One region of the Kitasatospora sp. NPDC093550 genome, then DNA from elsewhere that is predicted to be linked to it. Evidence: riboswitches for the same ligand, from Rfam matches in the RefSeq annotation. Region 1 holds a riboswitch; each other region holds the start of a gene.
What was found. A riboswitch is a leader RNA that binds a small molecule or an ion and turns the genes downstream of it on or off. The one in region 1 is predicted to bind thiamine pyrophosphate.

Region 1 (5,112 bases):
CTGACCAGGGCGGGGCCGTTCTCGATCGGCACGCCGCCGAGCTTGGTGATGACGTCGCCCGGCTTGAGGCCGGCCTTGTCGGCGGCGCCGCCGGGGACGACGGCCGGCTGGCCCTGGATGTCGCGGGTCTGGATCTGCGCGCCGTCGCCCTTGTAGTCGTCGTTGCGCAGCACGTCGAGCTTGGCGTAGACCGGCTTGCCGGTCTTGATCAGGGTGTCCGCGACCCACTTGGCCTGGTTGATCGGGATGGCGAAGCCCAGCCCGATGCTGCCGGCCCGCCCGTTGGCCGAGGCGTTGGACTGGATCGCCGAGTTGATGCCGATCACCGCGCCGCCGGAGTCGAGCAGCGGGCCGCCGGAGTTGCCCGGGTTGATCGAGGCGTCGGTCTGCAGGGCGTTCATGTAGGAGGCCTGCGAGCCGGTCTCGTCGCCGGAGGCGACCGGGCGGTCCTTGGCGCTGATGATGCCGCTGGTGACGGTCGACTCCAGGCCGTACGGCGCGCCGATCGCGACCGTGGCGTCACCGACGTTGACCTTGTCGGAGTCGGCCAGCGGCAGCGGGGCCAGCTTGCTCTTCGGCGGGTTGTCGATCTTGACGACGGCGACGTCGTAGCCCTCGGCGTGGCCCAGCACCGAGGCGTTGTACGAGGTGCCGTCGGCGAACTTGACGGTCAGTTTGCCGCCGTTGAGGGTCGGCGCGACCACGTGGTTGTTGGTGAGGATGTGGCCCTCGGTGTCGAAGACGAAGCCGGTGCCGGTGCCCGACTCGCCGTTGCCCTGCGCCTTGATGGTGACGACGCTGGGCAGCGCCTTCTGGGCGATCGCGGCGATCGAGCCGGGGGCGGGCTCGTTCTTCTGGGTGTCGCTGGCCTGGACGGTGGTGCTGCGGTGGTCGTCCGCCGAGCTGGAGCCGGGGTTGCGGTCGGCGATGGTCACGCCGAGCGCGCCGCCGGCCACCCCGGCGACCAGCGCGACGGCCGCGATCAGGGCGACCAGTCCGCCGCGCTTCTTGCGCGGGCCGCCGCCGTGCGGGCCGCCGGGGTGCTCACCCGGGTAGCCGAGCGGGCCGGCCGGGCCGCCGGGGAAGCCCGCGCCGCCGGCGGCGTCGTGGGTCGGGCCCCAGCCGCCGAGCGGCTGGCCGGCGCCGAAGGGGTGGTGGGCGTGCGCGGCGGGCGCGGCCGGGGCGGTGCCGTACGGGTCGTGCGCACCGGCGGCGGGCACGCCGTGGGTCGGGGTGGCGTACGGGTTGGCGGCCGGCGGCAGTGCCGGGGCCGCGGGCGCGGCCTGGGCCGCGGCGGGAGCGGCCGCGGCGGGGGGCAGGACCGGCGGCGGCGCGTCGATGTACCCGGTGGCCGGGTCGACGGCCGGCTCCTCGGCGGCCGACGCGACCGGCGCGGCGGGCGCCTCCGGCTCGGGGACCTTGGTGAGGGCGACGGTGGGCCGGTGCCCGCCCTCCGCCGGCGCGGCCTCGGCCGCCGGGGGCGCCGCGGGCGCCGCCTCGGGCTCGGGGACCCGGCTGAACGCCATGGTCGGCTTGTGCCCGCCGTCCGCCGGAGCGGCGTCGGCCGCCTCACCGGCGTCGACCGGGGCGGCCTGCGGCTCGGGGACCCGGCGGAACGCCATGGTCGGCTTGTGCCCGCCCTGAGCGGGGGCTTCGGAAGCGGACTCAGCCGCCTCCGGGCCTGCGGGCTGCTCCCCCTGCGGCCCGGTGGGCCCAACCTCGCGCTCGGTGCTCACGGACGACCTCCATAGCTGGCAGAACCAAGGACCATAGTTTTTCGCATTGCCGATTCGGTTGTCGTAAGGACCCCTCTGAAGAACTCATAAGAATCCTTAGCCCGCGCCGACGGCCGATGGTTCGCCGCCCCCGCCGGGCGTCCCGCGATGCGGACGGCACCCGCCCTGGCCTTGGCGTTCGCCCCCGTGCCGGTTAGCCTGTCGCTCCAAACTGACACGCGGGAGCTTGGACCGACCAGGCTGAGAGTGCGCATGTCGACCGTACGCCACGCGAGCGAGGCGGACGGCCGAGGGGGCGCTGACCGCCGGAACCTGTCCGGGTAATGCCGGCGTAGGGAGTATCGGCCATGCCGCCTGCTTCGCCATCCTCTTCTTCGGGCGCACCCGCGTCCAAGGATTTCCCCGACCACCCGGCCTCGGCCACCGCCGTCCTGGACCGGCCCGAGCGCGCCGAGGCGCCGCTGGTCCTGGACACCGAGCCGCCGCGCACGCTGCGCTTCCGGGACCACTTCGCGCTCTGGATGAACCTGGGCGTCAGCCTGATCGGCTTCTCCACCGCCGCCACCGTGCTCGGCGCCCCCGGCAGCGAGCTCTCGCTGGCCGCCTCGGTGACCGCGATCGCCGTCGGTACGGCGGTCGGCACCGCGATGCTCGGCGTGGCCGCGCTGATCGGTGCCAGGACCGGTGCCCCCGCGATGGCCAGCCTGCGCGGGCTGTTCGGCACCCGGCTGTCCTACCTGCCGACGGTGCTGAACATCGTGCAGTGCGTCGGCTGGGGCGTGTTCGAGCTGCTGACCATCTCGGCGGGCGCCCAGACCGTCGCCCACACCACCGGCTACCGCTGGCTGTTCGTGCTGCTCGCGGGCGCGCTGACGACCGCGCTGACCATCTGGCCGCTGGGCTCGATCGCGGTGCTGCGCCGCTTCGTCGCCGGCGCGGTGGCGGTCGCGATGGTGTACTTCACCGTCCAGCTGGGCCGCCAGGGCGTGCCCGACCCGGGCGCCGGCAACTGGCACGGTTTCCTGGGCGCGACCGACGCGATGATCGCCGTGTCCATCTCCTTCGTGCCGCTGGCCGCCGACTACACCCGGCACTCGCGCACCCCGCGCTCGGCGTTCTGGGGCAGCTTCTCCGGCTACACGATCGCCCAGGTCTGGTGCTACGTGCTCGGCCTGATGGCGCTGCTGCAGTCCGGCGGCGACCCCGACAAGATCTTCGACTCCTTCCTCGGCGTCTGGGCCGGCTGGCTGTTCCTGCTGGTGCTGGTGCTGCGCGAGACGGACCAGTCCTTCGCCAACGTGTACTCGACCGCGATGTCGGTGCAGAACCTGCTGCCGAAGGTCGACCGGCGGGTGCTGAGCGGCGGGATCGGCGCGCTGACCACCGTGCTGGCGCTGCAGATCGACCAGTTCACCGACAGCTACTACAACTTCCTCGGCCTGATCGGCTCGGTGTTCGTGCCGCTGCTGGCGGTGCTGGCGGTGGACTTCTTCCTCGGCGCCGGGCGCCGCGGCTGGGACCTCTCCGAGGACGCGCCGTCCCGCTGGACGATGCTGCTGCCGTGGCTGCTGGGCTTCGCCGTCTACCAGTTCATCGCACCGACCAAGGTGGCCGGCTGGTGGACGGACTTCTGGACCTCCGCCCAGGAGACCCTGCACTTCACCCCGCAGGAGTGGACCTCCGCCTCGCTGTTCGCCTTCCTGGTGCCGGCCCTGGCCACCTGGGCGCTCACCCCGCTCTCCCGCCGCGCCGCGCGCTGACGCCGCCCTCCGGCGCCGGGCACCGACCCCGGTACCGGCGCCGGAGGGCCCGCGGACGGCCCCGCGGATTGGGACCGTCTTCGCCCCCGCTTCACCTCGGCCGCCTATCGTTGGCCCCGTGACCAGCCCAGACCTGTCCTCGACGGCGGCGCGCACCGCGTCGCCCGTCCAGGTGATCGCCCACCGCGGTTCCTCCGCCGCCCTGCCCGAACACACCCTCGCGGCCTACCGGCGCGCCCTCGACGAGGGCGCCGACGCGGTGGAGTGCGACGTCCGCGTGACGGCCGACGGCCACCTGGTCTGCGTGCACGACCGGCGGATCGGCCGGGTCTCCAACGGCCGGGGCACCGTCTCCGCCATGACGCTCGCCGAGCTGGAGTCGTACGACTTCGGCGCCTGGAAGACCGGCCGCCCCAGCACCGACCCCGAGCTGCGCGGCGTGCTCACCCTGGAGCGTCTGCTGGAGCTGGTGGTGGACTGCGGCCGGCCGGTGGACCTCGCCATCGAGACCAAGCACCCGGTGCGCTTCCGCGGCCTGGTGGAGACCGAGCTGCTGCGGGTGCTGGAGCGGTTCAAGATCGGCGCGACCCGGGAGGGCGACCGCCCGTCCGCCCGGATCATGAGCTTCTCCTCGACCGCGCTGAACCGGGTGGCCGCCGCCGCACCGCAGTACCGGCGGGTGTTCCTGTTCGAGCGGACACTGCCGCTGCTCGGCAAGCTGCGCGAGGGCTCGCCGCTGCCGGGCGGAGCGCGGATCGCCGGGCCGGGCATCGAGCTGGTGCGGGCCCGCCCCCAGCTGGTCACCCGGCTTCGCGAGCTGGGGCACGAAGTGCACGTGTGGACGGTGGACGAACCGGCCGACGTCGAGCTCTGCCTGGAACTCGGGGTGTCCGCGATCATCACCAACCGGCCCGCCGAGGTACTGGCGCAGCTCGGACGGTGATCCGCCGGTGCGTCCGGGGCCGTCCCGGTGCGCACTGATCAGCCTGGTCGGCAGTCAAACCTTCCCCGCGCGATATTGCCGGAATTTCTCTCCCCGCGGACTCTTCCGGCCTCTTCCGGACTCTCCCGGACTCCGCCGGGCGACGGAGGGTGAGCACGGAATGACCTCCGGTCGACGGTCTGTCGCGATGCTCGAAATGGGCTCGCGGAATCGTCGGGTGCTCGTTTCCGACGCATTACCAAGGGGCATCTCTCCCTCGGCATACGCTGAAGGAGGTCCGGGGGTGGCGTTGATGGTGGCGCGTGAAGTGCCGACTTCATCGACCATGGCAGTGCCGCACGGCCCAGCGAGTGTCGGGGTCGCACGGCGCCGACTGCGTCGAGATCTGGGTGACCGGCAGATACCGGAACCGGTCATCGATGATGCCGTACTGATCCTTTCCGAACTGTTGAGCAATGCGTGCCGGTACGCCCGCCCGCTCGGCCCGCTGCCGGCGCTCGGCCGCAGTGCCCGGGCCGAGGTGCTCGGGCAGGTGCTGGTCGGCGTCCCGTCCGGGGCGCACCCCGCACCGGGCGGCCGGGAGCACGGCGAGGACACCGGGGAGCCCGACGGCGGCGTGCTGGTCCGCTGGCAGATGCACACCGACGGCGTGCTCACCCTGGAGGTCACCGAC
Region 2 (5,112 bases), on a different contig from region 1:
CCCGGCCTTCTGCTACTGGGGCTGGCGCGCCGCCGGCGGGCCGGGCGACGGCTCCGGGGGCGACGGGATCGCCCACGCGGCCGCCGCCCTGGAGCTGCTCCAGGCGAGCGCCCTGGTCCACGACGACCTGATGGACCGCAGCGACACCCGCCGCGGCCTGCCCTCGGTCCACCGCCGCTTCGAGGCCCTGCACCGCGACAACGGCTGGCGCGGCGACCGCGAGCAGTACGGCGCCTCGGCCGCCGTGCTGCTCGGTGACCTGCTGCTGATCTGGTGCGACGAACTGTTCCTGCGCTCGGGCCTGGAGCCGGCCGCCGTGCTGGCCGCCAAGCCGGTGTTCGACCTGATGCGCACCGAGGTCATGCTCGGCCAGTACCTGGACGTGCTGGAGCCGGTGGCCGGCGACTCCACCGACGAGGGCGCGCTGGACCGGGCGCAGACCGTGCTGCACTACAAGTCCGCGAAGTACACGATCGAGCGGCCGCTGCAGGTCGGCGCGCTGCTGGCCGGGGCCGGGCCGGAGCTGGTCGAGGCCCTCGGGGCGTTCGGGCTGCCGCTGGGCGAGGCCTTCCAGCTGCGGGACGACCTGCTCGGGGTCTTCGGGGATCCGGCCGTCACCGGCAAGCCCGCCGGGGACGACCTGCGCGAGGGCAAGCGCACCCTGCTGGTCGCGCACGCGATGCGCGGGCTGCCCGCCGCCGACGCCCGGCACCTGGACGAGCGGCTCGGCGCGCCGGACCTGGCGGCCGAGGAGGTCGCCGGGCTGCGCGAGCTGGTCGCCCGCAGCGGCGCCCCCGAGCTGGTGGAGCACCGGATCGAGGAACTGATGCGGCAGTCGCTGGCCGCGCTGGAGGCGGCGCCGCTGGCGGACGAGCGGGCCCGCGGCGTGCTGCTCGCCCTGGCCGAGGCCGCCACCGTCCGCAAGTACTGAGGGACGACGGCGCCCCGGCGGCGGTCTCGACGCCACCGGGGCCCGGTGTCAGAGCGGTCCGGAGCCGGCGCGGACCGGCGTCAGAGCGCCGCGCGCACCCGGCGGGACAGCTCGGCGGCGGCGGCCCGGGGGTCCTCCGCGGCGGTGATGGCCCGGACCACGACGATCCGGCGCGCACCGGCGGCCAGCACCTCGTCCAGGTTGCCGAGGTCGATCCCGCCGATGGCGAACCACGGCCGGTCGGTGGCCTGCCGTGCCGCGTACGAGACCAGGCCGAGGCCCGGCGCCGGGCGGCCCGGCTTGGTCGGGGTCGGCCAGACCGGTCCGGTGCAGAAGTAGTCCACTCCGGGCTCGGCGACCGCCGCGTCCACCTCGGACTCGGCGTGGCACGAACGGCCGATCAGGACGTCCTCGCCCAGGATCGCCCGGGCGGCCGGCACCGGCAGGTCGTCCTGGCCGAGGTGCAGCACGTCCGGCCGGGCGGCGTGGGCGACGTCGGCGCGGTCGTTGACGGCCAGCAGCTTGCCGTGGCGGCGGCAGGCGTCGGCGAAGACCTCCAGGGCCGCCAGCTCCTGCTTGGCCTCCAGGCCCTTGTCGCGCAGCTGGACGATGTCCACCCCGCCCGCCAGTGCCGCGTCCAGGAACTCGGCGAGGTCGCCCTGCTCGCGGCGGGCGTCCGTGCACAGGTAGAGGCGGGCGTCGGCGAGCCCCCTCCGGAGGTCCGTCATCAGAGGGCCATGGCCTGGGCGCGGCGCTTGACCTCGGTCGCGCGGTTCTCCCACAGCGCCTGGACCGGGGTGCCGGGCAGCGACGGGTCCTCGGTGAACATCCACTCGATGATCTCCTGATCGCTGAACCCGCTGTCGCGCAGCACGGTCAGCAGGCCGATGAAGTGCTTCACCGGGCCGTGCTCGTCGATGAAGGCGGCGGGCACCTGCAGCGACTTGTTGGGACCGCGGCGGACCGCGATCAGGTCACCCTTCTTCACCATGTTGCGGACCTCGGTGACCAGCACACCCCACCGCTCGGAGATGTCGGGCAGGTACAGCCACTCGGGAACCAGGGCTTCGGTCTTGGCATCGATCTCACTCACGGCACCAGACTGCCACCTCAGTGCCCCGCCGCGCACACGCCCCCGCCCGGCGGCTACGCCACGGCCGCCTTCAGCGGCACCGCCGGGTCGGCCGCCCGGGCCGGATCCAGCGCCGTGCCGCGCTCGATCAGCTTCCGCCCCTGGGTGAGGTCGCGCGGCCGGTCCACCGTCAGCAGCGCGCTCGGCACCCCGTCGCGCAGCCAGAGCACCGCCCAGGACGCGTCCCGCGGGCCACCGCGCCACAGCAGCTCGTCGCCCTCGGCGTGCCGGCCCGCGTACTGGACCATCCGACCGAACTGCTCCGACCAGAAGTACGGCACCGGGTCGTACGGCGACGCCTCCGCGCCGAGGACGGCGGCCGCCACCGCCTCGCCGGACTGCAGCGCGTGGTCCCAGTGCTGGACGGCCAGCCGGGCACCGGCCCGGGCCGAGGGGTAGCTGACGCAGTCGCCGGCCGCGAACACGCCCGGCACACCGGTGCGCAGCCGCTCGTCCACCACGACGGCGCCGGTCCCGTCCAGCTCGACGCCGGAGCCGGCCAGCCACGCGGTCGCGGGCCGGGCGCCGATCCCGACCACCACCTCGTCGGCGGGCAGGTGCGAGCCGTCCGCCAGCAGCACCGCGCCCGGCTCGACGGCGGCCACCCCGACCCCGCAGCGCAGGTCGATGCCGGCCTCGGCGTACCAGGCGGCCATCGCCGAGCCGACCGCGGTCGGCAGCGCGCCGGGCAACGGCGCCGGGCCCGCCTCGACGACCGTCACCTCGCAGCCCGCCTCGCGCGCCGCGGTGGACACCTCGGCGCCGATCCAGCCCGCGCCCACCAGTACCAGCCGCAGACCGGGGCGCAGCAGGGCGCGCAGCGCCAGCGCGTCGTCCAGGGTGTGCAGCAGGTGCGCCCGCTCGGCGCCGGGCAGCGCGCGCGGGACGGCGCCGGTGGCGATCACCAGCGAGCCGTACGGGAGGTCGCCCCGGTCGGTGTGCAGCACGCCGGGGGTGAGGCCGGTGGCCCGGCGGCCGGTCAGGACCTCGATGCCCAGGTGCGCGTAGTCGATGTCCAGGGTGGTGCTGTCGCTCTTGCCGAGCAGCACGTCCTTGGAGAGCGGCGGCCGGTCGTACGGCACGTGCGGCTCCTCGCCGACCAGCGTGATCCGCCCCCGCCACCCGCCGTGCCGCAGCTTCAGGACGCACTGCGCCCCGGCCAGCCCGGCCCCGACGACGACCACCCGATCCGTACCGCTCAGCTCTGCCACGCCCGTCACTGTACTCAGCGCGGCCGCACCCCCCGGGGCCCGTCCACCCTCGCACCGGGCTGCGGCCACGCCCCACCCACCAACCCCCGACCACGCCCGCCGCAGGCACACCCCGCCCCCGCCCCCATCCCCGTCCACCCTTCGTACGGCCCTTCGGCCGCGCCCGGCCCCGGCGTTATGGTGGGGGCACCATCGCGGGAGCCCGGCGAACCGGGCTGAGAGGCGGGCTGACACGGCCTGCGACCGTCCGAACCTGATCCGGGTCATACCGGCGAAGGGAGAAGAGCAGCTGTGACACGCGTGCCATCGGACGCCGACGCCGACGTCCTGGTGATCGGCGGGGGCATCATCGGCCTCGCCGTCGCCTGGCGGACGGCGCAGCGCGGGCTGCGGACCGTCGTGGTCGACCCCTCCCCCGGCGGCGGGGCGGCCAAGGTCGCCGCCGGGATGCTCGCCCCGGTCACCGAGCTCCAGTACGGCGAGGAGCCGCTGCTGCGCCTCGGCCTGGCCTCGAACCAGCGGTACGAGGCCTTCGCCGCCGAGCTCAGCGAGGCGAGCGGCGGCCGGGACACCGGCTACCGGCAGTGCGGCACCGTCGCCGTCGCACTGGACTCCGACGACCGCGAGGAGCTGCGCGAACTGCACGCCTTCCACCGGCGGCTGGGCCTGGACTCGACCTGGCTGACCGGCCGGGAGGCCCGCAGGCTGGAGCCGATGCTCGCCCCCGGGGTGCGCGGCGGCCTGCACGTCGCGGACGACCACCAGGTGGACGGCCGCCGGCTGCTGACCGCGCTGCGGGCGGCCGCGGAGCACGCGGGCGTGGCCGTCCGCCCGGCCGAGGCGGTGGAGCTGCTGGTCGAGGGCGGCCGCGCGGTCGGCGCCCGGCTGAGCACGGACGGGACGGTGACCGCCGGGCAGGTCGTGCTCGCGGCCGGCCCGCACAGCCACCGGCTGGCCGGGCTGCCCGAGGGCGTGCTGCCCGCGATCCGCCCGGTGAAGGGCCAGGTGCTGCGCCTGCGGATCCCGGACGCCTACCGGCCGTTCCTCTCCCGCAACGTCCGTGCCGTGGTGCGTGGTCAGCACATCTACCTGGTGCCCCGGGAGAACGGCGAGCTGGTGATCGGGGCGACCACCGAGGAACAGGGGTACGACACCACGGTCACCGCCGGCGGGGTGTACGAACTCCTGCGCGATGCCCATGAGTTGGTGCCGGGCATCACCGAACTCCCGCTGCTGGAGACCTCGGCCGGCCTGCGCCCGGGCTCGCCCGACAACGCGCCGCTGCTGGGCCCGACGTCCCTGCCCGGGCTGGTCGCCGCCACCGGCCACTACCGCAACGGCGTCCTGCTCACGCCGGTGACCGCCGACCTGGTCTCCGAGTATCTGGCCACCGGCGAACTCCCCGCCCTGGCACAGCCGTTCACCCCCACCCGGTTCTCCTCCGACCGCTCCACCGCGAAGGCCCTGGCATGACCGAGATCGCACCGCCCGAGACCACTGCTCCGATCACCCTGACCGTCAACGGCGAGCCCCGCGAGCTGCCCGCCGCGACGACCCTCGCCGACCTGGTGGCCACCGTCAGCCGGGCCAACACCGGTGTCGCCGCCGCGCTCAACGAGGCCGTGGTGCCCCGCAGTTCGTGGTCCGGGACACCGCTGCGCACGGGCGACCGGGTCGAGATCCTCACCGCCGTGCAGGGAGGCTGAGATGGCTGACGACCTGCTGACCATCGCCGGGACGACCTTCTCCTCCCGGCTGATCATGGGCACCGGCGGCGCGCCGAGCCTGGAGATCATGGAGCGCGCGCTGCTGGCCTCCGGCACCGAGCTGACCACCGT
Region 3 (5,112 bases), on a different contig from region 1:
TCCGGGCGGGGGTAGTAGCGGCGCGAGTGCTCGCCGACCGGCAGGACGCCACGGCCCATGGCGACCAGGCTGAGCATCTCGGAGAACGTCCCGCCGGACGGGCCCTTGGGCACCGGGCGGCCGGACGGGGTGTGCTCGGGGGTGCGGTCCCGTTTGAAGGACGCCGAGGTGACGGCCGGGTACTGCACCACCGGGTGGTCGGCCAGGACCTCGACCGACACCGAGGACTCCGCGGCCAGCGGGTGCCCGGCGGCCACTGCCAGGACCCGCCGCTCGCTCAGCAGCACCGGGCCGTTGGCCATCCCGTCGAAAGGGTAGGAGGCGATCAGCACGTCGACCGAGCCGTCCTCCAGACTCGTCCGGGAGTTGCCCAGCTGGACCTCCCGGACGTCGACCCGGCAGTCCGGGTGCCGCTCCCCGAACAGCGCCACCGCCCTGAGCAGCACCGGCGCCGTCCACTCGCCCAGGAACGCCACCCGCAGCTCCCCGGTGACCCCCCGGGCGGCGTCCTCCGCCCGCCGTAGCGCGGCCGCCATCGCCTCCACCACCGGGACCAGGTCGTCCGCCAGCTTCCCTCCCACGGCGGTCAGTCGGACCGAGCGGCTGGTGCGTTCGAAGAGCGGGCCGCCGATCCGGCGCTCCAGCTTCTTCACCACCTGGCTCACCCTCCCGGTGGTCAGGTGCAGGCGCTCGGCCGTCCGGCCGAAGTGCAACTCCTCCGCGAGAGCGAGGAAGACCTCGATCTCCAACCGCTCCAGCAACCCGCCCGCCGCCCCTCGATCGTTGAATCAGGCTCAACGATCGTACGGCCGTTCGCCGTTGATGGAGCGGCCGGCCCGAGGGATCGTGGAACACGTCACCGCCCGCGAGGAACGGCCCGCGGCACGCACCGCGGCCGGGATCCCCCATGACCCCACCCAAGGAGACCCTGATGCGCGTCGTGGCCTTCGACCACCTCGTCCTCAACGTCTCGGACGTCGAGCGTTCCCTGGCCTTCTACACCGGCCTCCTCGGCCTGGAGCCCGTCCGCGTCGAGGAGTGGCGCGCCGGAGAGGTGTCCTTCCCCTCCGTCCGGGTCACCCCCGACACCATCATCGACCTGACCGCCCGCCCCCGGCAGGAGTCCAACGTCGACCACCTCTGCCTCACCGTCGAGCCCCTCGACTGGCAGGAGGTCATCGACTCCGGCACCTTCGACGTCCTCGAAGGCCCGGTCCCCCGCTACGGCGCCCGCGGCACCGCCACCTCGGTCTACGTCCGCGACCCCGACGGCAACACGGTCGAACTCCGCTGGTACCCCGAGCCCCCCGCCGCCTGATCCCGGCCTGCCCCGGTCCCACGGGGGTGGGCCGGGGCAGGCCCACCGCGGCGTCCCGACGCCGCGGTGGCCCGGACGCTGCGGTGACCCGGACGCCGCGCGGGGAAGCCCCCTCCACTTCCCGGAGCAGCGCCGTACGGGAGACCGGCGGGTCAGTCCGCCAGGGGGAGGTAGACGCGGCTGCCCTGGGCCTTGAACTCCTCGGACATGGCCTGCATGCCGGCCTCGGCCTCGGCGTCGTAGCCGGAGGCCACGGCGGTGGCGCCGTCGCCGTGTTCGTCGCGGATCTTCTGGGAGATCTTCATCGAGCAGAACTTCGGGCCGCACATGGAGCAGAAGTGGGCCGTCTTGGCGGGTTCGGCGGGGAGGGTCTCGTCGTGGAAGTCGCGGGCGGTCTCCGGGTCGAGGGCCAGGTTGAACTGGTCCTCCCAGCGGAACTCGAAGCGGGCGTCGGAGAGGGCGTCGTCCCATTCCTGGGCGCCGGGGTGGCCCTTGGCGAGGTCGGCGGCGTGGGCGGCGATCTTGTAGGTGATCACACCGGTCTTGACGTCGTCGCGGTTGGGCAGGCCCAGGTGCTCCTTGGGCGTGACGTAGCAGAGCATCGCGGTGCCCCACCAGGCGATCATCGCGGCGCCGATGCCCGAGGTGATGTGGTCGTAGCCGGGGGCGACGTCCGTGGTCAGCGGGCCGAGGGTGTAGAACGGCGCCTCGTCGCAGATCTCCTTCTGGAGATCCATGTTCTCCTTGATCTTGTGCATCGGGACGTGTCCCGGGCCCTCGATCATCACCTGGACGTCGCGCTCGCGGGCGATCCGGCCGAGCTCGCCGAGGGTCTGCAGCTCGGCGAACTGCGCCTCGTCGTTGGCGTCGGCGATCGAGCCGGGGCGCAGGCCGTCACCGAGCGAGAAGGTCACGTCGTAGGCGGCGAGGATGTCGCAGAGTTCCTCGAAGTTGGTGTAGAGGAAGTTCTCCCGGTGGTGCGCCAGGCACCAGGCGGCCATGATCGAGCCGCCGCGCGAGACGATGCCGGTCTTGCGGCGGGCGGTCAGCGGGACGTAGCGCAGCAGCACGCCGGCGTGGACGGTCATGTAGTCGACGCCCTGCTCGCACTGCTCGATGACGGTGTCCCGGTAGACCTCCCAGCTCAGCTCCTCGGCCTTGCCGTCCACCTTCTCCAGGGCCTGGTAGAGCGGCACGGTGCCGATCGGCACGGGGGAGTTGCGCAGGATCCACTCGCGGGTGGTGTGGATGTTGCGGCCGGTGGAGAGGTCCATGACGGTGTCGGCGCCCCAACGGGTGGCCCACGTCATCTTCTCCACCTCCTCCTCGATCGAGGAGGTGACGGCGGAGTTGCCGATGTTGGCGTTGATCTTCACCAGGAAGTTGGTGCCGATGATGGCCGGCTCCACCTCCGGGTGGTTCACGTTGACCGGGATGACGGCCCGTCCGCGGGCCACCTCCTCGCGCACGAACTCGGGCGCGAGGCCCTCGCGCAGCGCCACGAACTCCATCTCCGGGGTCACCACGCCGCGCTTGGCGTAAGCGAGTTGGGTGACGGCGACGCCGCCGCGGCCGCGCAGCGGGCGGCGCGGGCGGCCGGGGAAGACGGCGTCCAGGTTGCGCAGGTTGCCGCCGCGCGGCGCGGTGTGCTTGATCCCGTCGTCCTCGGGGCGCGGCTCGCGGCCGTCGTACTCCTCGACGTCGCCGCGCTGGCGGATCCAGGCGTCGCGCAGCGCGGGCAGGCCGCGGCGCACGTCGGGCTCGTACGACGGGTCGGTGTACGGGCCGGAGGTGTCGTACAGCGGGACGGTCCTGCCGTTGGTGAGCAGCACCTCGCGGTACGGGACCCGCAGGTCGGGGCGGGATCCCTCGCGGTGCGCCTTGCGCCAGGCCGGGGTCGGGTAGCCGGTGCGCTCACTGCTGGGGGCGCTCTGGGCAGACTGCGGCTGTGCTTCGAACGTGGTCATCTGACCTCTACTCCCTACGCCGGCATTACCCGGTCCAGGTTCCTGCGGTCGACGCAGCCGTCGGTCCGTCCGTCGACGGTCCGGTCAGCGCCCTCTCAGCCCGGTGCTCCGAGCTCCCGCGTCGCAGGCGGTTGCCTGCACATGACGCCCAACACCGTAGCGAGCCGATTGCCGCAGGTCCAGAGCGGGTCCGTCCCCCGGCCCCGGGAACGGCGACCGACGCCCGGGAACGGCCGAGGCCCGGCTCCCCGTGACGGGGGCCGGGCCTCAGGGCGGCGGTTGGGGGAGCAGGGTCAGCTCTTGGCCGCCTTCTTCACCAGGATCACCACGGCGGCCGCGATGCCCACCACCACCAGCAGCTTGATCACGATGCCCAGCAGGAACCCGACCACGCCGAACACGAAGGCGACGATGTTCCAGGCCAGCACCAGGACCAGCACCGGGATGACGATGTTGCGCACCCAGGAGGGCAGCGACTTCCAGAGCTCAGCCATGTCGGATCCTCTTCTCCCCTCGGGTCGGCCGCCGTCCGGAGCCGCATCCCGCTTGCTTTCGATACGTCGATCGTACGGGGGCCGGAGTGCCGGAACGAGGCCCAACGGCCCGGAGAGAACCCCGAGATCACCCCGAGCCCGACCCCCGGGAACACCCCCGGCCGACCTCCGGGAAGAACCCCGGGAAGCTCCCCGGAGCAGGTCCCCGGGAGCCGTCGGACACCCGCACCGGCCGGCTCCGCCGCCGGTCAGACCGGCCAGCGCTCGCCGCGCCAGGCGGCGTCCCAGAACATCCACTCGTAGCGCGAGGTGGTCACGAAGTGCTCCACCACCCTGCGGCGTTCGGCCGTCGAGAGCTCCTCGCCGATCCGGTCGGTGAGGGCCAGCACCCGGCGGACCACCGACTGGAACGCCTCGTCGCCGTAGGTCGCGATCCACCGGGCGTAGAGCGGGTCGGGGGAGCCCTGGGCGAGCAGCGCCTCGCCGACCCGGGCGTAGATCCAGTAGCAGGGCAGCACCGCGCCGACCGCCTCGGCGAAGGAGCCGCCGTAGACGGTGGCCAGCAGGTAGCTGGTGTAGGCCCGGGTGGTGGGCAGCACCGGCTCGGCGGCGGCCTGCTCGGCGGTGCCGCCGAAGGCGGTCAGGAACTCGGCGTGCATGCCCTGCTCGGCGGCCAGCGCGCCGACCGCGTCGTCGGCGAAGGCCCGGACGTCCTCCTCGCCGGGCGCCTTGGCGGCGCAGACGGCGAGGGCGCGGGCGTAGTCGCGCAGGTAGTGCGAGTCCTGGACGACGAAGTGGCGGAAGGCCTCGCGCGGCAGGGTGCCGTCGGTGAGGCCGGCCAGGAAGGGGTGGGCCAGGATCTCGGCGTAGACCGGCTCGATGGCGGACCAGAGTTCTTCGGTGAGGCTGCGGGTCATGCCGCCGACCCTAAACGGCCGCGCGCGGACCGGGCCGCCCGGTCCGGTCCCGCCCGACTGCTCAGTCCTCCGGCTGCTCAGTCCTCCGGCGGGGAGAACACCACCAGCACCCGCAGCTCCTCGGTGACGTGGTGGAACCGGTGCGGGGTCCCGGCCGGGACGTACACGACGGTGCCGCGCCCGACGGCCGCGGTCTCGGCGCCGACGGTCAGCTCGGCGCGGCCGCTGATCACCTGGTAGATCTCGTCCTGGTCGTGCGCGGTCTGCGGGTCGGTGTCGCCGGGGGAGAGCGCGTACAGCCCGGCGGACATCCGCGGTTCACGCAGGAACCGCAGGTACGCGCCGTCGTTGGCCGCCCGCTCGGCGTCCAGTTCGTCCAGCCGGAACAGCTTCACCGCCGCCGTCCTCCCCTCGTC

Region 2: linked by a shared signal. The riboswitch ahead of thiO (glycine oxidase ThiO) and the one ahead of ACIRD3_RS23705 (purine-cytosine permease family protein) in region 1 are both predicted to bind thiamine pyrophosphate.
Region 3: linked by a shared signal. The riboswitch ahead of thiC (phosphomethylpyrimidine synthase ThiC) and the one ahead of ACIRD3_RS23705 (purine-cytosine permease family protein) in region 1 are both predicted to bind thiamine pyrophosphate.

The regions. Positions count from the first base shown of each region.
Region 1 is NZ_JBIWJF010000015.1:286-5,397, reverse strand. It holds gene ACIRD3_RS23710 (S1C family serine protease) at 1-1,736, opposite strand, end outside; TPP riboswitch at 1,945-2,091, shown strand; gene ACIRD3_RS23705 (purine-cytosine permease family protein) at 2,084-3,496, shown strand; gene ACIRD3_RS23700 (glycerophosphodiester phosphodiesterase family protein) at 3,615-4,439, shown strand; gene ACIRD3_RS23695 (ATP-binding protein) at 4,723-5,112, shown strand, end outside.
Region 2 is NZ_JBIWJF010000026.1:7,542-12,653, forward strand. It holds gene ACIRD3_RS31460 (polyprenyl synthetase family protein) at 1-931, shown strand, start outside; gene thiE (thiamine phosphate synthase) at 1,012-1,659, opposite strand; gene ACIRD3_RS31470 (Rv2175c family DNA-binding protein) at 1,659-2,024, opposite strand; gene ACIRD3_RS31475 (NAD(P)/FAD-dependent oxidoreductase) at 2,078-3,283, opposite strand; TPP riboswitch at 3,459-3,571, shown strand; gene thiO (glycine oxidase ThiO) at 3,566-4,747, shown strand; gene thiS (sulfur carrier protein ThiS) at 4,744-4,980, shown strand; gene ACIRD3_RS31490 (thiazole synthase) at 4,982-5,112, shown strand, end outside.
Region 3 is NZ_JBIWJF010000018.1:13,508-18,619, reverse strand. It holds gene ACIRD3_RS26645 (LysR family transcriptional regulator) at 1-761, opposite strand, end outside; gene ACIRD3_RS26640 (VOC family protein) at 932-1,318, shown strand; gene thiC (phosphomethylpyrimidine synthase ThiC) at 1,471-3,285, opposite strand; TPP riboswitch at 3,280-3,415, opposite strand; gene ACIRD3_RS26630 (DUF5326 family protein) at 3,579-3,779, opposite strand; gene tenA (thiaminase II) at 4,028-4,696, opposite strand; gene ACIRD3_RS26620 (cupin domain-containing protein) at 4,774-5,091, opposite strand.